DNA from 4 places in the Bacillus sp. FDAARGOS_235 genome. Region 1 is predicted to be linked to each of the others. Evidence: riboswitches for the same ligand, from Rfam matches in the RefSeq annotation. Region 1 holds a riboswitch; each other region holds the start of a gene.
What was found. A riboswitch is a leader RNA that binds a small molecule or an ion and turns the genes downstream of it on or off. The one in region 1 is predicted to bind S-adenosylmethionine.
Positions count from the first base shown of each region.

Region 2: another riboswitch for S-adenosylmethionine. It lies ahead of A6J74_RS19445 (methionine ABC transporter ATP-binding protein); the one in region 1 lies ahead of A6J74_RS14895 (cyclase family protein).
Region 3: another riboswitch for S-adenosylmethionine. It lies ahead of A6J74_RS15895 (peptide ABC transporter substrate-binding protein); the one in region 1 lies ahead of A6J74_RS14895 (cyclase family protein).
Region 4: another riboswitch for S-adenosylmethionine. It lies ahead of A6J74_RS23205 (bifunctional homocysteine S-methyltransferase/methylenetetrahydrofolate reductase); the one in region 1 lies ahead of A6J74_RS14895 (cyclase family protein).

Region 1 covers NZ_CP020437.2:2,536,917-2,544,563, forward strand. Annotated here, with positions in the region: gene A6J74_RS14880 (MFS transporter) at 1-189, shown strand, start outside; gene A6J74_RS14885 (nucleotidyltransferase domain-containing protein) at 306-1,088, opposite strand; gene A6J74_RS14890 (PRK06851 family protein) at 1,210-2,319, opposite strand; SAM riboswitch class I at 2,471-2,583, shown strand; gene A6J74_RS14895 (cyclase family protein) at 2,669-3,301, shown strand; gene A6J74_RS14900 (hypothetical protein) at 3,330-3,710, opposite strand; gene A6J74_RS14905 (ATP-binding protein) at 3,941-5,167, opposite strand; gene A6J74_RS14910 (hypothetical protein) at 5,310-6,575, opposite strand; gene A6J74_RS14915 (LSm family protein) at 6,813-7,481, opposite strand.
Region 2 covers NZ_CP020437.2:3,407,564-3,415,210, forward strand. Annotated here, with positions in the region: gene A6J74_RS19420 (arsenate reductase family protein) at 167-532, shown strand; gene gcvH (glycine cleavage system protein GcvH) at 574-957, shown strand; gene A6J74_RS19430 (toprim domain-containing protein) at 1,224-1,568, shown strand; gene A6J74_RS19435 (thioredoxin family protein) at 1,572-1,880, shown strand; gene A6J74_RS19440 (hypothetical protein) at 2,034-2,378, shown strand; SAM riboswitch class I at 2,504-2,611, shown strand; gene A6J74_RS19445 (methionine ABC transporter ATP-binding protein) at 2,921-3,946, shown strand; gene A6J74_RS19450 (methionine ABC transporter permease) at 3,939-4,604, shown strand; gene metQ (methionine ABC transporter substrate-binding lipoprotein MetQ) at 4,627-5,439, shown strand; gene metQ (methionine ABC transporter substrate-binding lipoprotein MetQ) at 5,515-6,321, shown strand; gene sufC (Fe-S cluster assembly ATPase SufC) at 6,560-7,345, shown strand; gene sufD (Fe-S cluster assembly protein SufD) at 7,361-7,647, shown strand, end outside.
Region 3 covers NZ_CP020437.2:2,730,513-2,738,159, reverse strand. Annotated here, with positions in the region: gene A6J74_RS15900 (peptide ABC transporter substrate-binding protein) at 1-986, opposite strand, end outside; gene A6J74_RS15895 (peptide ABC transporter substrate-binding protein) at 1,371-3,011, opposite strand; SAM riboswitch class I at 3,145-3,249, opposite strand; gene A6J74_RS15890 (aldo/keto reductase) at 3,404-4,237, opposite strand; gene proC (pyrroline-5-carboxylate reductase) at 4,239-5,042, opposite strand; gene pnuC (nicotinamide riboside transporter PnuC) at 5,240-5,890, shown strand; gene A6J74_RS15875 (GRP family sugar transporter) at 5,958-6,809, opposite strand; gene modB (molybdate ABC transporter permease subunit) at 7,110-7,647, opposite strand, start outside.
Region 4 covers NZ_CP020437.2:4,067,336-4,074,982, reverse strand. Annotated here, with positions in the region: gene metH (methionine synthase) at 1-3,310, opposite strand, end outside; gene A6J74_RS23205 (bifunctional homocysteine S-methyltransferase/methylenetetrahydrofolate reductase) at 3,310-5,142, opposite strand; SAM riboswitch class I at 5,213-5,322, opposite strand; SAM riboswitch class I at 5,525-5,634, shown strand; gene metI (cystathionine gamma-synthase/O-acetylhomoserine thiolyase) at 5,730-6,842, shown strand; gene metC (cystathionine beta-lyase) at 6,839-7,647, shown strand, end outside.

The DNA.
Region 1 (7,647 bases):
TTCCCATCACATATACGAGCTACCTCCTTAGGCTGGGGACTTGGACTTGGCCGAGTTGGTGCAATTGCTGGACCTATTCTTGTCGGTATTATTATGACAATGCAATATGACTTAGCATGGAATTTTTACTTATTCTCTTTTGCAGGTCTTATCGCAGCTATATCTGTTTTCTTTATTCCTACAAAATAAAGTGAAACTTTAATCAGTGTTGTGGTGCATCCCCAGCTGATTATTAGTCCACACCAATCAGGCGTTTACGGGCAGTAAGGCTCCCACAAATAGCGGGATAAAAAAAGAGCACAAATTTACTTGTGCTCTTTTTTATTTACTTCAAACAACATATTTCTAAATAGTGTATTCAAACTCTCAATATCAATCCCTAATCCCTTTTCAATCCCTTTCACGTATTGCTGATAATAATCAATTTGTTCTTCTAAAAATTGATTTAACACTTGAATTTTCAATCCAACATCTAATTCCGTACCCGCTTTTTTCTTTATTAACAACTTCTCAATCTCATTCAATACACTACGTTCTATAGATAGTTCTGTAATCAATCGATTAAATTCTACTGGAGGTAATGTCCCTTTCTCTTCTAGCCACTGACAAGCTAAAATAGGACGTAATACATAAAAGTACTTTTTCAACTTTACATTCTCGCCTTGCAAAAATTCACGATAATTTTTTGAAGCCATATGTAAGTAATGATATATCGTTGCTTTTGGATCAAAATTCTTTTCACTCATTTGCTGAAGCTGCTCTGGAAAGTTAGAGTTTTTCGAATAAAAAATTGGTGATCGAATCCACTCAAGTAAAGCTGGGTTTGACTTTCCAAACAGTTGTAATGCCTTTTTAATATCCCAGCCACTTATATCTAAATCATCACTAATCGGATACTCAATTACATCTCGTTTATCATGAATTGATAAATACCACTCTACCGGATGCATATAAACAAATCTAACATCATAATCACTATCTTTCGATGGAAATCCCCAAGCACGACTCCCTGATTCCACTGCAAATAAGATTTTCACATCATTCTCTTTTTCAATTCTTGCTAATTCCGCTTTAATTTTCTCTCTCATTTCATACCCTCTCCATTTTTTGATTATTTCCTTGGAAATTCGACAAATATATTACTAAGCTTACTACATACTAAAATAGCTGTCAGAAAATTCCCGACAGCCTACCAAAATCCCTTATTTTTTACTTGTTCTTTTCTGTTACACTAACCGCAATTCGTTCAAACTCTTTTTGAATTTCCTCTTTATATGCATCCACTTTTGAAAAATCCATAGCAGCAATATAAATTCGTTCTAATTTATCACGAACTGATTTTGCTTTTGCTAAGAAAGACATCGCCTCATTCATTTTTGCTTTATATTGAATGGAAACGTCACGAATTTCTGTAGCATACTTCTCATCCGTCCCCGGTTTAACAATAAGAGCATACATATCTATAATCTCATCACCCACGCGACTTGGAAAATATTCATGTGGTGCGGTACTATCAAAAATTGCAAATCCTAATTCTCTTACAATAACCATATCAAGACTATTCGGGTCAAATCCGCAATGATATACTTCAACGTCAAAACCTTTTTCTTCTGCTGCCTTCGATAACTTTTTGAGCATTGTTGATTTTCCAGAGCCCGGGCGTCCTTTTATAAAATAACGATGTGGCAATCCTTCTGTTAAATTAGGAACAAAATCAACTGCTCCTTTCGGTGTAGCTGCTCCTAAAAAGCGATGTTTCACAAGCGATTGTTTCCCTCCTTTATCTGTAAATAGCTTCTGAATCAGCTGATCTGTTAGTTCATTTGCTTTATTAAAATCAATGTTATTAATATATATTTTCTCCCACTCATCATGTATAATTAGCGCCTCGTGAAAACAAGCGTAAGCAGTTTGAAAAGCTTTGCTTGCTTCTGAAACAAATCGTTCAATTTCCACCTTCTGCTTTCTTAATTTATCTGAGTCCCAAGCAACCCCTAAATTGATATACTCCTCAACAACTCCTGGCATTTTTGGCTCGATAACATGCGGAGATGTTCCATCAACAATTCCTACTTTTAGCTTCGGGATAATTACACCATCAACCGATTTATTATCGGAAGAACAATGCAAAAGCTCAATATCATATCCTTTTTCAACCCATTCACGACCTATTGCCTTAATTAAAGAAGATTTTCCCGTTCCTGGACCACCCTTTAAAATAAACAACCTATCTAGCCCTTTTAAATTCTCTTCGTATAAATTATGAAATCCTCTAGCTGTATTACCACCAGCATAATAATTTAACACATTCCCTGTCACTGCACTCACTCCTTCGCAACAGTCTACTTACATAAGCTACAATATGCGAGCAACTTTATTTGGGTGAACACCTAATTTGTATTGCATGAAAAAAGGAAATGAATTACAATTCTAAATATCATGAATATTTCGAATTCCGAAACTGAATAAACCTTTATCAAGAGAGGCAGAGGGACCGGCCCTTTGAAGCCCAGCAACCTCAGTTTATAAGAACCGAATAGGTGCTAATTCCTGCAAAATGCATTGCATTTTGGAAGATAAAACGCAACTAGTATGTAAAGCCCATCTTTCTTGATCATGAAAGATGGGCTTTTTATTATTTGAAAAACATATATTGGAGGTATTTAAAATGAAAGTAATTGATCTATCACAAACGTTTGAAAATAATATGTCTCAATTTCCCGGAACACCAACAATCCAACTAGAAGCCATTACAAGCGTTGAAGAAACGGGATATCAAGTTACAGATTTCCATTCGGTCGTTCATGTCGGTACACATTGCGACGCTCCTGCGCATTTTATTTCTGGTGCAACAACGATTGATCAATTGCCCCTTGATCAGTTTGTAGGTGAAGCAGTTCTCATCGATGTCACTCATGTTCAAGAGAGAAAACTCCCTAAAGAAGTATTGCATAATGCCGACATAAAAAAAGACGATATTGTCATTTTCCATTCTAATCTATCTAATAAATGGAATACAGAAGCTTATGAGAAAGAAGCATTTTATCTTTCCGAAGAATTAGCTGAAGAACTAGTTGAATTAAAAGTAAAATCAGTCGGTTTAGATTTTATTTCTCCCGATGAGGTAACGACAGAAACATCACCCATTCATCACATACTGTTAGGCAATAATATTTTCTTAATTGAAAACTTAACAAATCTAGATGCTATTAAAGCGAAACGTTTCTTTTTCTCAGCAGCACCTTTAAAAATTAAAAATAGTGACGGTGCTTTCGCAAGGGCATTCGCTGTTATTTTTTAAAATATGGACTACAAAAAAGCAAAGATCATCACTGACCTTTGCTTCTATATTTTTTATTTACATTAAGGAAAAATTGTTCCAACCGGGGACGTACCCAAGCTAAATAATCTTTCTCTTTCTTCTTTGTACAAGCTATCTCTTCCCCATCTACCATTCCAACAAGTTCTAGCTCTAACAGTTGCCTCGTGAATGCTAGTATATTTACTTCTTCTGCTGGATACTCTTCTTTTAATTTCTCCTCAATTTCTCCCAATAAAAAACCGTCACGCATCATTGCCAATGCATCAATCCAAAGTGGCGGCATTTCATATTTTTCTCCTGTAATTGTATCTTTTACAATATAATTCTTTTGCTCTTTTCGAAATTGAATCGTGTGTAAGCATACAGTCGAATTTAATGTTAATTCCATCAATACCACCTCTTTCATCATATCTGCATAGAAAAAAGGATGCGCGGGCACCCCTTCTTTTCTTTTCATAACACTACCGAACCGTTACATGAGTAACCAATCTCATGTCGATATTTTCCTCCATTATAAACGAAGTATTTTATAAAAAAAACCCTTCTTGAAACATTTTATTAAATGTTTATATTTACACAAGAAGAACACTTTTCTGAAAAATATTTTCTTCTACTTCGCTACATCGTCGGTAAATAAATTTCCACTTTCGTTCCCACACCCATACTACTTTGAATCGTGATACTCCCTTGATGTTCTTTAATAATTTTATATGTAATCATTAAACCAAGCCCTGTACCATTCTCCTTCGTTGTGTAAAAAGCCTTTCCAATCTTCTCTAATTTTCCTGCCTCTATACCAAATCCTTGATCCTCGACAGCAATACACAAATACCCCTTAGTTTTTTCATATGCCCGAATATGAATATCCCCACCTTCTGGCATTGATTCTATTCCGTTTTTAATAATATTTAACAACACTTGTTTTAATTGTTTATCATCACCGTTTATAACGGGTAAGTTTCCATCTATTTGCAAATAAACTTTCACTTTATATTGACTCGCATAACTTTCCATTAACTGCACAACATATAAAAGGATTTCCCGTATGTTACACCATTCATAATTTGTTGGTTTCGGTTTTCCTAATAACATCAATTCGCTAACAAATCCGTTAATTCTCTCAATTTCTTGTAACATTATTTCATAGCTCATCATATCTTCAGGGTTTCTTTCTTTTTGCATTTGCGTAAACCCCTTCAAAGCCGTTAATGGATTTCGGATTTCATGCGCAATTGTTGTAGACATAGTCCCAATTACAGCTAAATTTTCCGTCTCTTTCATATTGTTCATCATTTCAACAACCGTTCTTACATAAGATTGAAATCGTTTCAACAAAGAATGTGAAATAATGAAATAGAATACACATAAGACAAGCGGAATCACAACTTTTAGATCTTGTAGTATCAATGTAAAAAGTACGTACTTTCCAATTACACTAAAGGAAACTAAATAAAAATATTTTCTGTTCACGAAAACCGGTGCAAATAAAATTAATAACATTTCTACCATACTACCATGTTCAAAAGCTCTATCCGTTCGCAAATAAATCATTAAATTATTTATAAGATTGATAAACATGTAGCCAAATAAAAATAAATATTTTATAGAATATACATAACCTCTTTTTTGAAGATACATTGAAATAGGGAATAATGCTATTACAAATATATATACGCCTATCCCAAGGCTTCCTTCTGGCCATCCTACCGTTGTTCCATTAATATTCATAGCAGGATATACAAAATAATATATAGCGTCATATGAAAAAAATATAATATAGAATAATAATATAAATACCTTTAAAGCTTTTCTTTCTTCATAAATCAAGCTCTTGTATTTGTTCATATAAAAACTCCCCTTGATCGATACGAAAAAAAATCCCCACCGTTATCTCCTTAAATTATAAGTATGAAATTGCTTTCAGGGCAATACGTAACCTTATAATACTAAAAAGGAAGGAGACTTCTCCTTCCTTTCTAGTCACAACTTATATCCATCTGACCCTATCATGTAGCAGTCCATCCGTAAAATCATTATGCCCTATTACAAAATCCTTCATATATAAATTTAAATATTCACCGTACTTACTTTCTGTATTTAATAATAATTCCTCGACATAATAAGCACCTTGTCCAAAGTGATCTAAAAGTAAACTACACAAACCTGCATAAATTCCGCACCCTACTTGGAAGTAAGTTGCATTCGTTTTATATTTATGAAAAACTTGGCTACTATTCATTACGTTATACATATACGTCTCGCCATTTTCATAAACGAGTAATACACCTACTAGATCCTCTCCTGCAACCTCTTCTTCCGCTGGATTGAATACTTTACGATTCCAGTTCCATAAATCTTCTACCTTATCTAAGTTCTGTCTAATTACATTTGTTGTATACTCATTAATTCGGTAAAGAAAACCAACTTCCATGTTGAAATTTTTCCCTAAAATTAAAACTTCCTCATGTGGCATTAAGCAACCATAAAACTCTCTTTTTCCTAACTTCACTTTATACTCTGAAGCATATACATCCTCATAAAAATAAAGAGGACGATGATGACTCATATACATCGGATAACTCCATATCGCTTCGTCTAGAAATCGCTCTACTGCCCATGACGTATAAAGTGTATACGGCTTTATAAGTGCCGTATCATTCAAAAACGACGTATCATGTTCTACAATATAGCATGCTTGTGGCTGTTCATTCGGCCGTTCTTTCATAAGTTCAACAACCATCCATTGAACAACACCTGGATTCATACCTGAACCTATAATCGCTTTTGTATTTGTAAATTTTTCTTTCTCTTTCTCAAACCTCGTATATCGTTCCGTAAGCTGAAATCCAAGTAAACTATCGTCCTGATCTACTGCCTCATTTTCCAAAGCTGAATTAATATAAAAGATTCCAAGTTCATTACAACAGCTCAGTACCCTGATCGTATCTGCACCCGAAACATCAATAACAACACTCGTACTTTTTTCTGTTAAATGCTGTTTAAATTTCACTACATCTTGAAGGTCTATTTCATATAATGACAAATGACCTTTCAAATTTGGAAACAACTCATCATAATAAGCCCTATCTTTTTGTTTTATATCAACCAAATGAAATGTAACATTCTTTATCACTTCATAAATTGGATCTTTTTCATTTGCTATCGCTTGATTTAAAATTGCTAAAACTGCCTTCGCTGCTCCACCAGCACTACCAAGTAATGTAATCGATAACGAATTTGGAAACGGCTCCACAAATAAAACCCCTTTAGTAAATTAGTTGAGCAGTTCTTCCTCAAAAAATAAATTGAATACATCAAAAGGTGGCTCGTACATATTTTTTATAATTTAGCACAAGATTGCCTCTTCAAAAATCATACTAACATAATTTATATTCAATTCATTTTTCCCCTCATATCCAAATCGAACTAAACAAACAGGCCCGACCTTTCCTTCTGCATATAAAAGAAAAAGCCAGCCCTTTCAACTAGCCTACGGACAATGGACAGATTTTACATGTTGAATATTCACATACATTTTTGCATCACGCGCTTTTAATATTTCAATATGTCCTTCATCGATCTTCGCCATTTTTCCAATTTTATTGGATTCCTCACCTAAATCGAACACCATAATCTTTCCATACATTTTAATAAGTTGCTCCTCAAACGTTCGAGCTAACGTAATATTTAATGGATTTACGGGGAGTTCATTTTTATTGAGGGAATAAGGCACTTGGTTTTCTTTATACGGAATTAACCATTTTAAGTGCTTTAAAGATATATATACAGTTTTATAGACTGGACTATAAAAAACAATATAATCGTTCATTACACTTGTAACATATCCATGTATTGGAGCATTACCTGCTACATAAATTTCTGTGAAAATCCCTTTAGATGTGCTTAATACTTTCCTCAAAGAAATTGAAGGAGATTCCCTTTTAATTACAGAATCTACATCAGGTTTTAATATTTCTTCATCATATGGTCTTAAAAACTTATAATATTGGATATGATATAAAGATATATATACGTAGTCTTGTCCATTGTAAAGAACAACAATATCATTTCCTACATCGATTAATACGCCTTTAAATCTCTTTTCACCAATTAATTTAACATATATATTTTCTCCAATACTTTTGTGTAACTCATTCATCTATATCCTCCTTCCTATGAAATTACAATTTCCCTTTCTTTTATTCTAAAAATAATCAGGGGCAATGTTCTGTTTTTTAATAGTAAGAAACCCTTTTTCATATATCCAAAAATAATTACAGAGAAATATGAAATCATTCTTCATTTTCAATCATAATGCCCCTTTT
Region 2 (7,647 bases), 870 kb from region 1:
TTATATATTTATTTTTTTCTTAACAAATGGCGGAAAAATAAGAAAAATTCGCAGGATTATTAAAATTTATCACGAAATAAGTAAAAGTTTAGCGAATAATCGTTTGAAATAATAAAACGTTTTCTATATGATAAAGGTAAAGGTTAGTAAAAAAGTAGGTGAATTTATGACAGTAACATTTTATTCATATCCAAAGTGTGGCACATGTCAAAAGGCAAAGAAATGGTTTGAGGCAAACGATGTAGCATATGAGATGATTCATATTGTTGAAAATCCACCGTCAAAAGAAGATGTACGTAATTTACATGTAAAAAGTGAATTACCATTAAAAAAATTCTTTAATACAAGTGGAATGCGTTACCGCGAACTTGGTCTAAAAGATAAGTTGAAAGATGCAAGCGAAGACGAAATGTATGAGCTTTTAGCATCTGATGGCATGTTGATTAAACGTCCAATTGTAACAGATGGAACGAATGTAACACTTGGTTTTAACGAAGAGCAGTTTGAAAGTGTGTGGAAAAAGTACCAATAAGGTATTTTTACATAATTAATACATTCACTGGAGGTACAGTCATGAGCATTCCAAATAATTTACGTTACTCTGAAGAACACGAATGGGTAAAAACTGAAGGTAATGAAGTTGTAATCGGTATTACTCACTTTGCACAAGGTGAGCTAGGCGATATCGTATTCGTTGAACTTCCTGAAGTAGGTGCAACAATCGAAGCTGACGAGCCATTCGGAAGCGTAGAATCTGTTAAAACAGTTTCTGAATTATACGCACCTGTAAGCGGTAAAGTTGTAGCAGTAAACGAAGAATTAAGTGACCAACCAGAACTTGTAAACGAATCTCCATACGAGGGTGCATGGATGGTTAAAGTTGAACTTTCTGATGCAAGCCAAGTTGAGAAGTTATTAACTGCAGAAAAATATGCAGAAATGACAAACCAAGACTAATTTTAGTCAACTGAAGGACAGCCTTTGTGCTGTCCTTTTTATTTTGTGCTACATAATGAGTTGAAAAGCACATATATATGAATCAATTATCATGTGAGAGTACATTAATGGGAAATCTATTTAGTGAAGTTTCATGCTTTTTACAATCTAAACAAGCCGCTTCCGCTTTTCTTTTGCAAAAATAAACAGGAAACAACATGAAAATAACGAATATACTATATACTAGGTTAAAGGTTGTATAGTATATGGTGATCGGGTGATGACATATGATTTATGTAGAAAAAGTCATTATTGTAGAAGGTAAATCAGACAGAAGAAAGATTGAATCTATTATTCGTGAACCGGTGGAAATTGTTTGTACAAATGGTACAATTGGTTTGTCGAAAATGGATGAGCTCATTGATCAGTTTTTTGATAAGGACGTATATGTGCTAGTGGATGCTGATGATGCAGGAGAAAAGTTAAGGAAACAGTTTCGAAAAGAATTTCCGCAAGCAGAGCATATTTATATTGATCGCTCGTACCGAGAAGTGGCGACTGCACCTTCTTCACATTTAGCAAATGTATTATGGGGAGCTGACATTGACGTTTATACAGAATATTTACGGTAAGGAATGATAGAAGTGATTGACTGGACAGGAGCCGAAGCTACAGCCCTAATAGAGAATGAAGAAAAAACAGTGCTATATGTATATACACCGATGTGTGGAACATGCCAATTAGCAAAGAAGATGTTAACGGTTGTCGAGATGACGATTGAAGAGTTGAAAATTGGAATGTTAGATTTAAATTATGCTCCGCATTTAGCGAAAGAGTATGGAATCGAAAGTGTGCCTTGTTTACTTGTTTTTGAAAATGGGACACTCATGAAGAAGATATATGCATTTCATTCGGTTGAATATTTATATACGGAATTAAAGTAGGCGGCAAAGTTTTTGCCGCCTCGACATATTTCTTGGGAAATATGTCGACATGCGGGATGGATACAGTATTTGTCGAGCGAAAGTAACAGGATTGCTCTTTAGTGAGAGGGAAATGGTATGTAATAGAAAGTGATATGAAGGATGTGATTTAGGGTGAAATTATATTCTTTGCTTCAATCATTTGTAAATTACGCTAACGGTCAATATCATTTAGAACCGCTTTTAAGACAAGGAGAAAAAACTGTTAATTTCCGCTTTGGAGATGAAAGTTGTTCATTACAAATTTCAAGAGATTATATAGAATTGTCACAAGAGGCAAGAGGAACGGAACAAATTGTGTGCTTAGATGAAGAGGATGTAAAACAATTAGTGAACGGAAATGTAAGATTGCAAACGTTAATGAACGATGGACGTGTGCAATATTCGGGAACATATCGAACGATGCTATTAGTTGAATCGATGTTTCATATATGTAAACCGATGTCAGTAGGTGCTTAAAATTCTGAAGTTTCTTGTTTTGTGAAAATTCTTGTTGACATGACGTGTGGATATTGATACAATTCAATTCATAAAATATAGACAATTTCATAAATTACAAATCAGACGAAAATTAAATCTGATTTCTCTTATCAAGAGAGGTGGAGGGACTGTGCCCTGTGAAGCCCGGCAACCGTCAACTTATGTTGAAATGGTGCCAATTCCTGCAAAGCGAATGCTTTGAGAGATGAGAGAGAGGGATAATGTTGTTATATACGCATATAAACCTTTCTGCTTCTCTAAAGCGGAAAGGTTTTTTTGTTGTTTGAATGTGGAGGACATTCAAATAATAAGAGGAGCTATGGCGATAGATTACACGCATGAAAAATAAAAAAATTGCGGAGTCTATCCAAAGTTTTATGAAATCCAGCTCCAGCGGCTAGAACAGTCGTTCGTTTCATCCCTTCCTATGAGGCAAAAAGCGCCTCTACGTCAGGGATTCGGGCGTCCACTTGTTCTAAACGAGCCGCTTGCGCTTTTTACTTAAAAAAGGGGTGAACATCATGATCTTATTAGAAAATGTAAAGAAAATATATAAGGCAAAAAGCGGTGATGTCACTGCTGTAGATAACGCCAATTTAAAAATAGAAAAAGGCGAAATATTTGGTGTTATCGGATATAGTGGTGCTGGGAAAAGTTCTTTAATAAGGCTGTTTAATCAGTTAGAGAAACCAACTTCTGGCCAAATTACAATTGCAAATCGTGTCATTTCAGCAATTACAGGAAGTGAACTTCGTAAGGCAAGGCAAGAAATTGGAATGATTTTTCAGCACTTCAACTTACTTTGGTCACGAACTGTACGCGAAAATATCGCATTTCCACTTGAGATTGCAGGTGTTGATAAGGAGAAGAGAAGAAAACGTGTTGATGAGTTAATTCATCTCGTTGGATTAGAAGGAAGAGGAGACGCGTATCCATCCCAGTTAAGTGGTGGACAAAAGCAACGTGTTGGGATTGCTAGAGCGTTAGCTAACAACCCACAAGTGCTTTTATGTGATGAAGCAACGTCAGCACTGGATCCGGAAACGACAGATCAAATTTTAGATTTACTACTTGATATTAATAAGCGTCTCGGTTTAACAATTGTATTGATTACACATGAGATGCACGTAATTCGAAAGATTTGTAATCGTGTTGCGGTAATGGAGAAAGGGAAAATCGTAGAAACAGGTCCAGTACTTGACGTATTCCGTAATCCACAGCAAGACATTACGAAACGCTTTGTACAGCAGTTAACAGATTCTGAAGATACAAACGAAACAATTGAAAGTTTAATTGAAAAATATCCAGATGGCAAAGTAATTCGCTTGCAGTTTGTCGGCGAGGCTGTAGAAAGACCAGTACTTCAAAGATTAATGCAACGCAGTGATATAGAAGTTAGCATTTTGCAAGGAAATATCGCACAAACGAATAACGGTTCTTACGGAAGTTTAGTTGTTCATTTAAATGGTGAGGAAACAGCAATCCAGCAAGCGATAGAGGGAATACATCAAGATCAAGTAGAGCTGGAGGTGATTGCACATGGATAAGTTACTCGCAAATGTTGATTGGAATCAAATGTTAGAAGCGACTGGTGAAACGTTATATATGACGGCAATCGCAGCGCTTGCCACATTTGTTTTAGGACTCATTTTAGGATTGTTACTCTTTATGACATCGAAAGATAATTTATGGGAAAACAAAGCGGTTAATACAGGGATTGGAGCCTTTGTAAACATATTCCGTTCTATACCGTTCATCATTTTAATCATTTTATTAATTCCATTCACAAAGATTATCCTTGGAACAATTCTCGGGGCTAGTGCAGCATTGCCAGCTTTAATTATTGGAGCGGCACCATTTTACGCAAGAATGGTTGAAATTGCACTTCGTGAAATTGATAAAGGTGTAATCGAAGCTTCAAAAGCAATGGGGGCAAAAACAAGCACAATCATTTTAAAAGTGTTAATTCCAGAATCATTACCAGCGTTAGTATCTGGTATTACGGTAACGACAATTGCTTTAGTAGGCTACACAGCAATGGCGGGAGTTGTTGGTGCTGGTGGTCTTGGAACACTTGCTTACTTAGAAGGATTCCAGCGTGGAAATAACGATGTAACAATCGTTGCGACAATTTGTGTGTTACTAGTTGTATTTTTCATTCAGTGGATTGGTGATAGTGTAACGACTCGAATAGATAAAAGATAATGAAAACAGGAGGGTATTTCAAATGAAAAAATTATTACTTACAGCACTTATTTCAACTTCAATTTTTGGGTTAGCTGCTTGTGGCGGGAAAGATAAAGATGAAAAGAAACTAGTTGTTGGGGCTTCTAACGTACCGCACGCTGAAATTTTAGAAAAGGCAAAACCGTTGCTTGAGAAAAAAGGAATTGAATTAGAAGTGAAAAAATTCCAAGATTACGTGTTGCCAAATAAATCGTTAGCGGATAAGGAATTAGATGCAAACTACTTCCAGCACATTCCGTATTTAGAAAAAGAAATTAAAGATAAAAAATATGATTTTGAAATAGCGGGGAAAATTCATTTAGAACCAATTGGTGTATACTCTCAAAAGTATAAGAGCTTAAAAGAACTGCCAGACGGGGCAACAATCATTATGAGTAATTCCGTTACTGACCATGGACGTGGTTTAGCAATTTTACAAAAAGAAGGTATTTTAAAAATTAAAGACGGAGTAGATCCAGTTAGTGCAACTCCGAAAGATATTGCAGATAATCCGAAAAACTTAAAGTTCAAAACGGATATCGAGCCTGGTTTATTACCACAAGTGTATAACAATAAAGAAGGCGACGCTGTTCTAATTAACTCTAACTATGCAATTGATGCGAAATTAAACCCAGAAAAAGATGCGATTGCAATTGAAGGTAGCGATTCTCCGTATGCTAACATCGTAGCAGTTCGTAAAGGGGATAAAGATAAGAAAGAAATTAAAGCTCTTGTAGAAGTGTTGCATTCTAAAGAAATTGAAGACTTTATTACTAAAGAGTATAAAGGGGCAGTTGTTCCTGTAAAAGAATAATTGTTTGAAGAAGGGCTGGTGTATGCCGGCTCTTTTTTTCTAACTACATACCTATAGGGGAGAAGGGGATATCAGATGAAAAAGATTATACTGTCAGTTGTTACAGCGCTATCTGTATTTACATTAGCTGCTTGCGGGGGAAAAGAGGAAAATAAGCTTGTCGTTGGAGCTTCTAACGTGCCGCACGCTGTCATTTTGGAGAAAGCACAGCCAATATTAGAGAAAAAGGGTATTAAATTAGAGATTAAAAAGTTCCAGGACTATGTTTTACCGAATAAAGCGTTAGCGGATAAAGAAATTGATGCGAATTACTTCCAACACATTCCATATTTAGATAAAGAAATTCAAGAAAAAGGATATAAAATTGTAAACGCAGGAAAAATTCATTTAGAACCAATGGGCATTTATTCTAAGAAATATAAAAGCTTAAAAGACCTGCCAGAGGGCGGAACAGTTATTATGAGTAATAACGTGGCTGAGCGCGGCCGTATGTTAGCACTATTACAAAAAGGTGGCGTTATTAAGCTTAAAGATGGAGTAGATGTTGTTAAGGCGACAGTAAAAGATGTTGTAGAAAATCCGAAAAACTTAAAGTTTAAAACAGATGTTGAACCTGGACTGTCACCGAAGCTGTATGAAAATAATGAGGGAGATGCTTTATTTATTAATTCAAACTATGCAATTGATGCGAAATTAAATCCAACAAAGGATGCAATTGCGATTGAAGGATCAGACTCTCCGTATGCAAATATTATTGCAGTTCGTAAAGGTGACGAGAAGAAAAAAGAAATTAAAGAACTGGTAGAAGTATTGCATTCAAAAGAAATTCAGGATTTTATTACTAAAGAATATAAAGGTGCTGTACTTCCGGTAAGTGAATAAACGTAAGGAAAGGACTGGGAATTTATCAGTCCTTTTTTCTTTATATATATAAGAAGAAAGGTGTATCATATAAGGATGCAAAGGAAATACTTATATACATTTGTGAAAAAATTGTTACTTTTTTTCGTCGTTTGCGATATCATTTTATTTGATATAAAATTAGAATGAGAATAAAATGAGAATATGAACGTTTTAGGAATTTTTAAAATGTATATATAGGATTAATGGAGGTATTGAGATGGCTGGTTCTACATTAACGGTTAAAGACTTACACGTATCAATTGACGGCAAAGAAATTTTAAAAGGTGTAAACCTTGAAGTAAAAGGTGGAGAAATCCACGCAATTATGGGACCTAACGGAACAGGTAAATCAACTTTATCTTCTGCAATTATGGGTCACCCAAAGTATGAAGTAACAGAAGGTAGCATCATCATTGACGGTGAAGATGTATTAGAAATGGAAGTAGACGAGCGCGCACAAGCAGGTCTATTCTTAGCAATGCAATATCCAAGTGAAATTAGCGGAGTTACAAACGCTGACTTCTTACGTTCTGCGATTAACGCACGTCGTGAAGAAGGCGATGAAATTTCTCTTATGAAATTTATCCGTACGTTAGATAAAAACATGGAATTCCTAGAAATGGATCCAGAAATGGCACAACGTTACTTAAATGAAGGTTTCTCTGGCGGTGAGAAAAAACGTAATGAGATTCTTCAATTAATGATGATTGAGCCAAAAATTGCAATCTTAGACGAAATCGATTCTGGTCTTGATATCGATGCGTTAAAAGTTGTATCTAAAGGTATTAACCAAATGCGCGGCGAAGAGTTCGGTTGCCTAATGATTACGCATTACCAACGTTTATTAAACTACATCACTCCAAACTTCGTTCACGTTATGATGAACGGTCGTATCGTTAAATCTGGTGGACCTGAGCTTGCACAACGTCTAGAAGCTGAAGGTTACGACTGGATTAAAAAAGAATTAGGTATTGAAGACGAAACAGCAGAGCAAGAAGCGTAAGAGAGGAGCATAAACATGACAATCGGTACATTACCTTTCGATCAAGAAACAATCCGTCAGCGCGCTAGCGAAGTAAACGAAGCTGCTTGGTTGACTGAGTTCCGCTTACAAGCTCTTGCACAAGCAACAGAACTTCCAATGCCAACGCCTGATAAAACGAAAATTGAAAAATGGGACTTTATCGGAAAAGGCGACGCTGCTAAGCAAGAGCCTGTAAGTTCTTTAACAGAGCTTCCAGAAGCAGTGAAAAACTTAATCGATGAAAATAACAGCGTATTAGTACAACGTACTGGTACAACTGC
Region 3 (7,647 bases), 190 kb from region 1:
GTTTCTACGTATGCTTTTTTATTCATTGCGCCGTTAATAGCAAGGCGTGCATGTTGATTTTTTAATACTTCATTTTTTTGATTGAGTCGTAAAAATTGAATGCCGACTTCAGCACGTTCTTTGAAGTTTGGATCGCCCTTATATTTATCAACAAACTCCGCAGTTAAAGCAACACGGTCAATTTGTCCTGAATCATATAAGTTAACTTCTGTAGACTTATCTTTAACGACATTGAAGTTGATTTCTTCTAATTTTACTGTTTTAGCATCCCAATAGTTAGGATTCTTCTTTAATTGGAAGCCTTGTTCGTGCTTCCAGTTATCTAATGTGAAAGCACCGTTGTAGATTAAATGATTTGTTTCTAAACCGTATTTATCACCTTGCGATTTTAAGTAATCTTCATTAATTGGTAAGAATGTTGCAAATGTCGTTAAGCTTAAGAAGTAGGGAACAGGACGGTCTAGTTGTACTTCTAAAGTTTTGTCATCAAGGGCTTTGACACCTAATTGATCAAGTGGTAATTGTTTTTGATTTATTTGTTTTGCATTCTTTATATCGAAGAATAAGAATGCGTATTCGGCAGCTGTTTCAGGATTTACAGCACGTTGCCAAGCGAAGGCGAAGTCTTTTGCTGTAACAGGAGTACCGTTTGACCATTTCGAATCACGAAGATGGAATGTATATTTTGTTTTATCAGGACTAACGTCAACCGACTCAGCGACACCAGGAATTGGTTTATTATCTTCGCCCATTGCATATAAACCTTCAAAAACATTTCGCATTACGTTCATGGATTCCCCATCCGTTGCTTTTGCAACATCCATTGTTGGAATTTCTGAAGCAAATGATAAGTTAATTGCTTGTTTATCAGGTGCTTTATCGTTTGCTTTTGCTCCGCTTGCATTATTTTTATTTCCCCCACAAGCAGTTAGTAGTAGACTTGCCCCTAAAACAGATGCAACAACAGGTACAACTTTTTTCTTCATTGTTCGTTCCTCCCTAAATGTGTTGTTCATAACGTCATAATGTCCATGTCTTGAAGTAGCTATAGAAAGAGATAAAACCTAGTATAAATATTTGTTTATAGGTAATCATGTGTTCTATATGTATATACATGTTGAACTATAATGTATCGTTATATGTTTCAACATAGTAGACATTATATTTTGATGGTTAAATATTTCGTTTCTTTGATTATTTAGAATATTAACACCAGAAAGAACTATATGTCAATAATAAAAACAAAGCGTTAATTTCTTGGAATAATATATTAAAAAAGTAGATTCACTCATATTAAGGAATCTACTTTTAATATATTTTGTCAAAAAAACAATGGGAGTTGGTGGAAATACGTTGTTTAAAGTTTCACTTTATTTTTCAATTTTTGCCCATTTGAAGTTTAATTGACCTGCAAAGTCTACTTGTACAATGCCTTTCACATAAGATTTCTCTAAATAAGATTCGCCTTTTTGGTAAAGAGGAGCAATAACAGAGTCTTTAAATAATATTTTCTCTGATGCTAGTAATGCATCAAAGCGGGCTTTTTCATCACCAGCTAAAGTAGTTTTCACCTTTTCAATTGCTTCGTCGAACTCTTTATTAGAGTAATGATCTAAGTTGTAAGGGTTATTCGTTGTAAACAATTCAAGGAATGTAATTGGATCAGCAAAGTCAGGGCTCCAACCATCAATTCCGATTTCGTAGTCACCTTTTAATAAGAGTGAAACTTGTTGTTTACGTGGTTGCGGTTTTATATTTACTGTTAAGCCCTCTAAATTCTTTTCTAATTGACCTTTTAGAAACTCACCAGTCTTCTTCTCAAGGTCACCGTCACTTGTTAATAATTCTAATGTTATCTTTTCAGAACCTAGTTCTTTTTTTGCCTTTTTCCATAATTCTTGTGCAGATTTCGTATCAACTTTTGTTAAATCGCCGTTTGTAGCACGGAAGTCTTTTCCATCAGGACCTTTTGCAAAGTTTTTTGGCACAAGACCAAAGGTTGGTGTAGAGCCATCATTTAATAACGTATTGACAAAGGACTTTCGATCAATCGTTTGATCAATTGCTTGGCGTGCAGAAACGTTTTGAAGTACTTTGTTTTGTTGATTCATACGTAAAAATTGTACCCCTACGTTCGGACGTTCTTTAAAATTAGCATCCTTTTTATATTTATCAACGAAGTCAGATGTTAGTTTTATACGGTCTAATTGTTTAGATTCGAATAAATTTACTTCTGTTGATTTTTCTTTTACGATGTTGAAATTGATTTCTTCGATTTTGACAGTATCTTTATCCCAGTAGGTAGGGTTTTTCTTAAATTTAAAGCTTTGTTCATGCTTCCAATCACTTAGTGTAAAAGCTCCGTTATACAAAATTGTATTATCTTCTAAAGCGTACTTATCACCTTGTGTTTTAAAGAATTCCTCGCTAATTGGTAGAAATGTTGGGAACGCCGTTAAGCTAATAAAGTACGGAACAGGACGCTCTAATTCTACCTCAAACGTATGGTCATCAACTGCTTTTACACCAAGTTGATCGGCTGGAAGCTCTTTGTTGTTAATTTGTTTTGCGTTTTTAATATCAAAGAATAAAAATGCATATTCAGAGGCTGTTGCTGGATCAACAGCTCTTTGCCAGGCGAAGACGAAATCTTTCGCTGTAACAGGAGTACCGTTTGACCATTTTGAATCTCGCAGGTGGAATGTGTACTTCGTTTTATCGCCACTTACTTCATGGGATTTTGCAACGCCAGGGACAGGTTTGTTACCTTCACCAAGATTATACAAACCTTCAAATACGTTTCTCATTACTTGACCGGAATCAGTATCTGTAGCACGAGCTGTATCCATTGTTCGTATTTCAGAAGGTGAAGATAAGTTTAAAACCTGTTTACTAGATGCCTCGTCTTTTGCATTTGCTCCGCTAGCTTCGTTTTTATAACTACCGCAACCAGTTAATAAAATACTTACTCCTACAACTGATGCGATACCGGGTAAAAACTTCTTTTTCATTTGATTTTCCTCCTAAATAATTAAGTTTGGATGATGATGAGGGAAATGAAAAATAAAAAAATCCCTCTTTTCTGATTGAGAAAGAGGGATTTTCACATACAAGTTATGTACCCGTATATAAACGAAGTCCCTCATTCTATCTTTCAAGCATAAAGCTTGCAGGAAGTGGCACAGTATTCAAAATGAACCTGCTGCCGAGGTTTCAAAGGGCCAGTCCCTCCACCTCTCTTGATACAATGAGTAAACGAATGAATTTTATTAATTTTTGTGTTTCTTTGATAATTCAAAATCTTACACCTTGGATAATGAAGTGTCAATCAAATGAAACATAGTTTAAATTTTCAGTTTTTTTAAAGTGAAAAAAACCACTGCACATGGCAGTGGTTTTTCTGCTAGAAGTTAAAGTTATCTGGATCTGGACCGACGCGATGATTTTCATTCAAAGCTTGAATTGCTTTCATATCATCCGAGCTTAATTCAAAATCAAAGATGTTTGCATTTTCAATAATGCGGTGCTCTTTAATTGATTTAGGAATCGTTACAACTTCATTTTGTAAATCCCAGCGTAAAATAACTTGTGCAGTTGATTTACTATATTTTGTCGCAATTTCTTGTAATGTTGGATGATCCAGTAGTTGCCCTTGCATTAATGGTGACCAAGCCTCGAGCTGGATGTTATGTTCTTTACAGAAAGCATGTAATTCTTCTTGTGCTAAACGAGGGTGGTATTCCACTTGGTTGACCATTGGCTTAATTTCAGCAATTTCAAATACGTCTTGTAAGTGGTGAATGTGGAAATTACTCACACCGATAGCACGAACACGACCATCTTTATAAAGCTTTTCTAACGCTTTCCATGATTCAGTATATTTCTCTTTTACAGGCCAATGTACTAAATATAAATCTAAATATTCTAGGCCTAATTTCTCTAATGTAGTTTCAAATGCTTGAATTGTTGTTTCATAACCTTGATCGCTATTCCATACTTTTGAAGTGATAAATAGCTCTTCACGAGGAATATCAGATTCGCGAATTGCTTGACCAACGCCTTCTTCATTTTGATAGATTGCTGCAGTATCGATGCTGCGGTATCCGTTTTTAATAGCTGCTTTTACAGAATCAATTACTTCTGATCCGTCCTCTACTTTAAACACACCTAAACCGAACCAAGGCATTTTTACACCATTATGTAATGTTGTATAGTCTTTTAAACTTGTTAAATTCATATTATTTCCCCCTAGCTTTTTTATTTGTTGCTTCAACTGCTTGTTGAATGACTTCTGAAAAATTATTTTCATATAGAACTTTTAAGCCTTCAGCAGTTGAACCTCCTGGTGTTGTTACTTGTTCTCGGAGCATAGCTGGATCTTCGTTTTGTTGGAGCATAGCGGCAGAACCAGCAATCATTTGAATGACAAGGTGGTTTGCCGTTTTCTCATCAATTCCATAGTTTTTCGTCGCTTCAATTAAACCTTCAGCAAAGTGATAGAGAAAAGCAGGTGCACTACCAGTAATGGCGGTAAGTTGATGAACTTCCTCTTCAGTACAAAACTGTGAGGTACCAATACCTTTTAAAAGGAGTTGTAGCGTTTCTTGATGCGTTTCACCTACGGAATGTCCCGTCGTATATAAGGAGATGGACTTTCTGATTTCGGCAGCTGTATTTGGCATAATCCAGGCAACAGGTGTCCCTTGAGGAAGCCGTTTTTCTAAATAAGATGGTCCAATTCCGGCAGCAACGGTCACAACGAATTGCTCAGTTAGAAGAGGAGATAACTCCTGTAATAACTGTTCATGTGCAGCTGGTGGCATTGCTAAAACAATCGTATCAACGGATGTAATATGCTGCTTCCAGTCTGTAGTGATGGACACATTATATCGCCCTTGTAATTGTTCTAGTTTTTCTATGTTGCTTCGGTTGGAAACGATAATTTCTTCGATATATTCTTTACTCGTTTTAAGTAACCCGGAGAAGATAGCTTCTGCCATACGACCGGCACCAATAAATAAAATTCGATGTTTAGTAAGCATATCCTTTATTCCCTTCTAGTAGAGATATGTTATAAAAAACGATACCATTTTTAAGAGAATTTTGTAAAAAGAAAAGACTTACCGTATATGGAATAGATAATGAGGGGGTTTTTGAATAAGGGAATTCATGATAAAAATAAGAGGAGTTCCTTATACTGGTGATATGGAATTTATTACACATCTGGGGAGAGATAAATATGGTTAGAAGTCCACTTTTTTTACTCATTTCTAGTATTATTTGCGTATTGGTTGGATTTTACATTCAATCGAGTTATATTGAAATTTTCGCATCGATTATGGGGATTGTTAATGTTTGGTTATTAGCAAGAGAAAAAGTATCCAACTTTTTATTTGGTATGATTACTGTTACATTATTTCTGTATATTTTCATTATACAAGATTTATATGCAATGGCAGTATTAGCAGTCTTTCAATTTATATTTAATGTATATGGTTGGTATTATTGGATTGCACGTAGTGGGGAAGAAGAGGTAAAAGCAACTGTCCGTTTAGGTTTAAAGGGGTGGACCTTTTATATAATTTTTATTTTAGTTGCTTGGGTTGGTTGGGGCTATTATCAAGTCCGTCATTTAGAATCAACAAGTCCATATTTAGACGCTTTAAATGCTGTATTAGGATTAGTAGCTCAATTTATGCTAAGTCGAAAAATCTTAGAGAACTGGCATTTATGGATTTTGTATAACGTAGTTAGCATTGTAATTTATATTTCCACTGGTTTATATGTCATGCTAATACTAGCTGTTATTAATCTCTTTATATGTGTAGCTGGTTTGCTAGAGTGGAAGAAGAACTATAAAGGACAAGTGCGTGTAAATAATTATATTTAGAAAATAATTAAAATCGAAAAAACCCCTGGGACACATATGCCTCAGGGGTTTTTAATAGAATATAAGTTTATGCTTTTGTTAGACCAAGTAATACAGCGCCGCCGATAATTAAAACACTACCTAGTGCAATAAAGATCAATTGACGTTTTGTTTTCTTTTCACCTAAGAAGACAATCGCACCGAATGTTGAGATAACGATTCCAGTTTGAGATAATGGGAAGCTTGTCGCTACTCCGACACGTGGTAATGAAAGAAGTAAGAATAAGTTTCCTGTTCCCCAAAGTAAACCAGATAAAGCATTACGAATTGCATATTTGTTAAATGGCTTATGTTTAGATGTCAGTACAACCGCACCGACAAACATACCAACTGCTTGTGGTAAAATAGCAGACCAACCATCAATGTTATACCAACGAATAATAATTACATATACAAGATAGCCGAAAGTAGAAACAATTAAAGTAAGAAGTCCTTTTTTCAATTGTCCTGGTGGCTGTGCATTTTCTTTATCATCTAATGATGTGAATACAACGCCAACTACGATTAATAGGATTGCAATCGTTCCCATAATGATCGTTGTTGTAGTAGTCCACTCGCGGAAAGCGATAACTCCAAAGATAGAAGTTGCAACAAGTTGCATACCAGTAGAAATCGTTACAGTAGTAGAAACACCTAACTTTTCAACTGTTTTTAATTGGTTTACTTGTCCTAAAGCCCAGAATACACCTGAAATAAAACCAACAATCAAGATTGTCATTGTTAAAGCTGGTTGAGTAAATACATACATAACTGTTGCGAAGAATAGAGCACCGATTGTCATACCTACCGTTTGGCTATATGCACCACCGCCCATTTTTACGCTTACTAATAAGATGTTTCCCCATGCAATTGCAGGAAGAAGCGCTAATAAAATGTCCATTACAAGACTCCCTTCGGTTTGCTATACCAATATAATTACATATCGTTCTAACGATCGGTAATGCCCCACTAATAGAGTAGAAGATTACCGATCGCTAAAACAGGATGAAGAATTCACGATATAAATGCGTTTTCATTTCTTCATTTTTTCAAACACCTCCATATAATAACAGGAAATTGCCTATTTTAGAAAGTAAATTCAAATAGAATGTATATTTAAATAAAAGGTAAAATTCAGTCACTTTATATAGTATTTTTTATTTCCTAAGAAATAAAAAAGCAGCTTTTGTCGAAAGCTGCTTTAAGAATTAGTAATTCTTTTATTAATGAGCTGAATACATAGGAGAAATATGAGTGACATACTGATAGTGATAATTACAAGTGTCCAAGCGAGTTGCATATTACTTGCATCAATGGCCATATAAATTGCTGTTGGGATTGTCTGTGTTTTGCCAGGAATATTCCCAGCAAACATGAGTGTAGCACCAAATTCTCCTAGTGCACGAACAAAGCTTAAGATCATACCGCTTAGTAATGCAGGAAATGCAAGCGGTAGTGTAACGTGTAGAAAAACTTGATATTCACTGGCGCCGAGATCGCGAGCGCCCTCTTCAATTTGTACATTTGCGATCGAAAATCCTGTTTTTGCTGATTGATACATGAGCGGAAATGCGACAACTGTAGAAGCAATGATAGCAGCAGTAGATGTGAACATAATGGACTGCTGAAATACCGATTCTATCCACTTTCCAATGGGGCTGTTATTTCCAAAAATAATAATGAGAAAAAATCCGATTACAGTTGGCGGAAGTACCATTGGTAATAAGAAAATAGTTTCT
Region 4 (7,647 bases), 1.5 Mb from region 1:
ATGAAATACCTATTTCCTCTGGATGAATTAGACGGAACAATTTTTCTTGATCCGCAAGTTCTGGGCATGCTGGGTAACCAAATGACACACGTATTCCTCTATATTTCGTACGGAAACGCTCTTCCATCGTCAGTTCAGGTGAATCTGGAATGCCCCAGCGGTCACGAATGAGCATATGTGTTTTTTCAGCAAGCCCCTCTGCTAATTCAAGCGCTAACGATTGAATTGCATGACTGCGTAAATAATCTCCCTTCGCCTTCCACTCCTCAGCAATATCCCGAACTCCTTCCCCAACAGTAACAGATAAGAAAGCGACATAGTCCATCTCATCTCCAATAGGGCGCAAATAATCACCTAAAGTACGGTATGGTGCTTTTCCTTGTCTAGGAAATGTGAAACGCTCTATTACGCGCGTATGATCTTCTGGATCATATATTACGATGTTTTGTCCATCGCTTTGCGCTGGGAAAAATTGATACACTGCTTTCGGTTTTAACCAAGATTGTCCTTCCACCAATAATTCGTCTATTAAATCATTTAATTCGTGCGCTCTTTTATCCCCCTCTTTCAAAAGCTTCTTCACATTTCCTTTTAATCCAAGGTGATGTCCAAGTAACATTTGTCTATTTAAAAATGGGGCAAGATGTGAGACAGGAACATCTCGTAATACAATTCGTTTTGTTGAATCAGGCACCATAACCTCTGATTTTGGTAATGGCTCAATTACTGCTGGAATTTCCACTTTCTTCTCTTCTTTTTTTACGATATGAAGATGACGTTCTTTTTTATCCTGTTTCATCTTCTCACGCTCTTCTTCTTTTTGAAGCTTATTAATAATATCAAGACCTGTCATCGCATCGCTCGCATAACATACGAGCCCTTTATACGATGGAGAAATACGATTATCTGTAAACTTTCTCGTTAACGCTGCACCACCAACAACAATTGGAATATCAATATTCGCCGCTTTTAAATCCTCAGCAGTTGTTACCATTTGTTGTGCTGATTTTACTAGCAAGCCAGAAAGACCTATAATATCAGGTTTTTTTTCTTGCACTTCTTGAACGATTCGATCCGAACGAACATTAATTCCTAAATTAATAATCTCATATCCGTTATTTGATAAAATAATTTCAACAAGATTTTTCCCAATATCATGTACGTCCCCTTTAACGGTCGCTAATAATACTTTTCCTTTTTTCGCACTATCGCTAGATTCCATATGCGGCTCCAAATAACTTACAGCAGCTTTCATACTTTCAGCACTTTGCAATACTTCAGCAACTATAAGTTCATTATTATTAAATAATCGTCCCACCTCATCCATTCCTGTCATAAGTGGACCATTAATAATATCCAAAGGTTTTCTTCCCTCTGTCAGCGCGAGACTTAAATCTTCATGTAATCCTTGCTTTGTACCTTCTACAATATAGTTGGCTAGTCGCTCATCAAGCGTTAATATTTCTTGAACAACAACCTCTTTCTTTTTAGCAACACGATAAAAATTCGTAAATTCTTCTAACGTCTCTTTCGTCGTTTCAAATAATAATGCATCTGCAAGACGTTTTTCTTCCTCTGGAATTGACGCATAGCGCTCTAATTTCTCAGTATTAACAATCGCATAATCTAATCCTGCTTTCGTTGCATGATATAAAAAGACAGAATTTAACACTTCACGTCCAGCTGGTGGTAAACCAAATGATATATTACTCACACCTAAAATCGTTAAACATTCTGGTAACGCTTCTTTAATAAGTCGAATTCCTTCGATCGTCGCTGCCGCTGAACCGATGTATTCTTCATCACCTGTCCCTACTGGAAATACAAGTGCATCAAAAATAATATCTGACGGGCGTATACCATATTTCGTCGTCAATAATTCATAACTTCTTTTCGCAATTTCTAGTTTTCTTTCAGCACTTACTGCCATACCATCTTCGTCGATTGTCCCAACTACAATTGCGGCACCATACTTGCGAAGCAGTGGCGTTACCTTTTCAAAACGCTCTTCTCCATCTTCTAAGTTAATAGAGTTAATAACAGCTTTCCCTTGAATATAAGTAAGTGCTCTCGCCATTACATTTTCATCTGTTGAATCAATCATAATCGGTACTTTTAACACTTTCGTAACTTCTGATAAGAATTTTTCCATATCTTCTATTTCATCACGGTCAGGGTCTGCCATACAAATATCAATAATATGAGCATTTTTCTTCACTTGTGCTCTTGCCACTTCAGCAGCCTCTTCAAATTTACCTTCTGCCACTAATCGTTTAAATTTACGTGACCCTATAACATTCGTTCTTTCACCTACAAATAACGGTCTCATAGACTCATCATATTGCAGCGCCTCTAATCCACTAATTCCATGTCCGGCTCGTTCATTTTGCGCACGCGGTGTAAGAGATGCTAGCGCTTCTTTCATTGCTCTTATATGTTCTGGTGTTGTGCCGCAACAACCACCAATAATATTAATCCATCCTTCTTCAGCAAATCGCTTCACTTTTTCAGCGAGAGAAGATGGAGATTCATGATAATGTCCATCTTCATCAGGAAGACCTGCATTTGGATAACAAGAAATGTAACACTCCGATAAATCAGATAAAGAACGAATATGGTCTCTCATAAACTCCGGACCAGTCGCGCAGTTTAATCCAACAGATAATGGCTTCATATGTTCTACGGATAAGTAAAAAGCCTCAATTGTTTGCCCAGCCAGAGTCGTCCCCATCGGCTCAATCGTCCCAGAGATCATAATAGGAACAATTTTATTTAGTTCTTCAAAAGCAGCTTGAATTCCAATATAAGCAGCTTTCACATTACGCATATCTTGACTCGTTTCAACGAGTAACACATCAACTTCGCCATTTAATAATCCCCTCGCCTGCCTAGTATAAGCTTCTATTAGTTCTTCAAATGTAACTCCTCCTGTAACACTAATTGCTTTCGTTGTCGGTCCCATCGCACCTGCAACATATACTTCATTCCCACTTTCTTTAACAGCTTGTTTCGCTAATCGTGCTGCCTTTTCATTTAGTTCTTCATCTAAATGAGACAGCTCATAATCACTTAATACGATATTTGTCGCCCCAAATGTATTTGTTTCAATAATGTCAGCTCCAGCTTCAATATAAGCTTTATGAATCTTTAAAATAACATCCGGCCTTGTTTCTACTAAATATTCATTACAGCCCTCGTACTCTTCTCCTCCGAAATCTTCCGCAGTTAAGTCCTCTTGTTGTATCATTGTCCCCATTGCACCGTCTAATATTAAAATGTTATTTTGTAATTTTTCTTCTATACACTTCATCAATTAATACCTTCTTTCACTTCTTGCTTTTCTCTCACATATTTAACAAGATGTTCTGTAATTTCATATTTTAGAAATGGTGTAATTAAATAGATACCGTTAAAATATTTCATCGCTGCATCGATCAACTCTTGTGAAATACGAATCCCTTCCTCGATAGCTGCCTCTTTCGTTTCGTGTCCATCCATTCTCTCTCTTATTTCTTCAGGAAGAGTAATACCCGGCACCTCAAAATGGAGAAAGTCTGCATTCCGCTTACTTACTAATGGCATAATTCCAATAAAAATAGGTTGTTCCAAATGTTTTGTTGCTTCATATACTTCTTCTATTAAAGCAACATCATATATCGGCTGTGTTAAGAAATATTCAGCCCCAGCATCTATTTTTCGTTCCATTCGCTTTACCGCTGCTTTTAAATGCCTTACGTGAGGATTAAAAGCACCTCCGACTGAAAACCTTGTTGCCGGTCCAATGGATTTCCCTAAAATGGAACGTCCATCGTTCATTTCTTTAATCATTTTAATTAACTCTATAGAGGACAGATCATATACAGAAGTTGCTCCCGGAAAATCACCAACGCGCGCTGGATCACCAGTTAAAGCTAATACTTCCTCCATACCTAACGCTGATAAACCTAGTAAATGAGATTGTAGTCCAATGACGTTATGGTCTCTACACGTTAAATGTGTCAATACTGGAATATCGTGCTTCGTTAATAATGCGCCCATTGCCATATTCGAAACACGAGGCGATGCTAATGAGTTATCTGCTAGAGTAATAGCGTCTGCTCCCGCTCTTTTTAACGCTCTTGCTCCTTCAAAAAACCGCTGTGTATCTAACGTTTTCGGCGGATCTAATTCCACTACAACTGTCGTTTGTTTTTTTGCCTTTTCCGCAAGAGTAACCTGTACCTTCGAACGCTTCTCGTGTGTATGAACTACTTTCGGTCTTTGAATCGTGTCTTTTTCTATTACAGGTGTAACATTCGCAACAGCGCGCTTCATACTTTGAATATGTTCTGGAGTCGTACCACAACAACCACCCAATAACCGAATACCTTGCTCAATAAATTTCGGTGTCATCGCTTCGAAATAAGCTGGGCTTCCCTCATATACGTAACGTCCCTCCACATAATTTGGGAGACCTGCATTTGGGTATGCTGATAAATAGCCATTCTGCGGAATCGATATCATTTTGAAAGCTTCCGTCATATGAAGTGGCCCTAGTTGACAGTTCAATCCAACAACATTTGCACCGTAATCTATAAGCTGTTTTAATATTTCATTGACATCATTTCCATTTTGAGTCGTACCTGCTTCATGTAACGCTACTTGAGCAACAATCGGAATATTCGTTTGCTTACGCAATACTTTAACGGCATGAAGTAATTCAAATTCATCGTAAAAAGTTTCTAATAGTAATCCATCAACCTGTTCTTCTAGTAAAGCACCTGCCTGTTCAAGTAGCATAAATTCTCGCTCCATATCAGTCGTTGTGACAGCTCCGATATGTTTCATACCACCGATTGTTCCTAAAATTGCATTTCTGTTTGTAACAGATGCTTTCGCAAGCTTCACTGCCGCTTTATTAATTTGAACAACTTGATTTTCTAAGCCATACATACGTAATTTCGCCTCATTTGCTCCATACGTATTTGTTTGAATCACATCTGCACCAGCAGCTACATATTGTTTATGAATCGATATAATTAGGTCTGGATCAGATACATTCAATTCTTCAAAACTACTTTGCAAACCATGTGAATGTAATAACGTTCCAACCGCACCATCACCTATTACAATTCCTTTTGATAATAAATCTAGTAATTTCACGAATCTCCCTCATTTCTATCAATATAAAAACCCCCTCTTCACTTTGAAGAGGGGGACATAATTGTTCCGCCTCTTATTATGCAAAACATTCGTTTTGCAGGTATTAGCACCGTTTCAAACATTTCGTTTGAAGGTTGCCGGGTTTCACAGGGCCTTTCCCTCCACCGCTCTCAATAAGAGTTGTCTTTATTATTTTATTTATGTAGCTAAAAGGAAATGCGTTCCCCTTTTAACAATGTTTGTTAATTTTTTATAAATTTAGCATGCACAAATATAAAAGTCAATGACACTTGCGGAAAAATAAAAATTATTTAAAATAAAGTTGCAATTCAATTAACTTTTGTTGTAAAGTTAAAAACATAATAAAAATTTCATACGAACATTCTTATCTAGAGAGGTAGAGGGACTGGCCCTATGACGCCTCAGCAACCATTAACATTTGTTAATAAGGTGCTAATTCCAGCAAATTGTGAAAGATTTGACAGATGAGAAGAAGACTCTATTCAATCCGAAAGCCTTCTTCTTAGAAGGCTTTTTTTTATTTTATATTCAACTACTGGTTCAATTTAAAAAGGAGGAATTTTTACATGTCAACTATCGAAACAAAACTAGCACAAATCGGAAATCGTAGCGAAACTACAACAGGAACTGTTAATCCACCCGTTTATTTCTCAACCGCTTATCGTCACGAAGGACTTGGTAAATCTACCGGCTTTGACTATTCACGAACTGGAAATCCAACTCGTGGTCTTTTAGAACAGGCAATCGCAGATTTAGAATATGGCCAACAAGGTTATGCCTGTAGTTCAGGTATGGCAGCTGTTCTCCTCGTCCTTTCATTATTCCGTTCTGGAGATGAACTTATTGTATCCGAAGATTTATACGGGGGAACGTATCGCTTATTTTCCGAACACGAAAAAAAGTGGAATGTTCGATGTAGATACGTAAATACACAATCTATTAAACAGATTGAGCAAGCTATCACAACTGAAACGAAGGCTATTTTCATAGAAACTCCGACTAATCCATTAATGCAAGTTACTGATATTGCCGCTGTCGCAACTGTAGCGAAAAGACACAGACTACTTCTTATCGTAGACAATACATTCTACACGCCTTATATACAGCAGCCATTAACAGAAGGTGCTGACATCGTACTTCATAGTGCAACGAAATATTTAGGTGGGCATAATGATGTATTAAGCGGACTTGTCGTTGCAAAAGGAAAGGAACTTTGTGAGGAAATCGCTCATTATCATAATGCCTCCGGTGCTGTCTTAAGCCCATTTGACTCATGGCTATTAATTCGTGGTATGAAAACTTTAGCGCTTCGCATGAAACAACATGAAGAAAATGCGAAAGCAGTTGTTACTTATTTAAATGATGAGGATGGTGTGACAGATGTCTTTTATCCAGGGAGAGGCGGTATGATTTCATTCCGACTTAAAGATGAAGCTTGGATTAATCCATTCTTACAATCTTTATCCTTAATCACATTTGCCGAAAGCCTTGGTGGTGTAGAAAGTTTAATGACTTATCCAGCAACGCAAACACATGCTGATATTCCAGAAGAAATCAGAACGGCGAACGGTGTATGTAATCGTCTTCTTCGATTCTCCGTCGGCATTGAAAACAGTAATGATTTAATTCAAGACTTAAATCAAGCCATTAAACTTGTAAAAGAAGGTGTGAGAATATGAGTTATTCTATAGATACACTCTTACTACACAACCAATATAAACACGATGCACAAACAGGAGCTGTTAACGTTCCCATTTATAACACATCAACATTTCACCAGTTTGATGTAGATACTTTTGGCAAATACGACTATAGCCGATCTGGAAATCCAACTCGTGAAGCTTTGGAAGATATCATTGCTTTATTAGAAGGCGGAACAAAAGGATTCGCCTTTGCCTCAGGCATTGCAGCGATTTCTACTGCTTTTCTCCTTCTTTCACAAGGCGATCACGTTCTCATTTCAGAAGACGTATACGGAGGCACTTATCGAATTATAACTGAAGTACTCTCCCGTTACGGTGTTTCACATACATTTGTTGATATGACCAATTTAGAAGAAATAAAGCAAAATATTAAATCGAATACGAAACTCTTTTATGTAGAAACACCATCTAACCCACTTTTAAAAGTAACAGATATTCGCGAGGTTTCTAAACTCGCAAAATCTATTGGTGCTCTTACATTTGTTGATAATACTTTTTTGACACCATTATTCCAGAAGCCACTTGATCTTGGCGCCGATGTCGTTCTTCATAGTGCTACAAAATTTATTGCTGGTCACAGTGATGTTACTGCCGGATTAACGGTCGTAAAAGATGCCGAACTCGCTCAAAAGCTTGGATTTTTACAAAATGCATTTGGCGCTATTTTAGGACCTCAAGATTGTTCTCTCGTACTTCGCGGTCTAAAAACATTACATGTACGTCTTGAGCACTCAGCTGCAAATGCCAATAAAATTGCACACTATTTACAAGAGCATGCTAA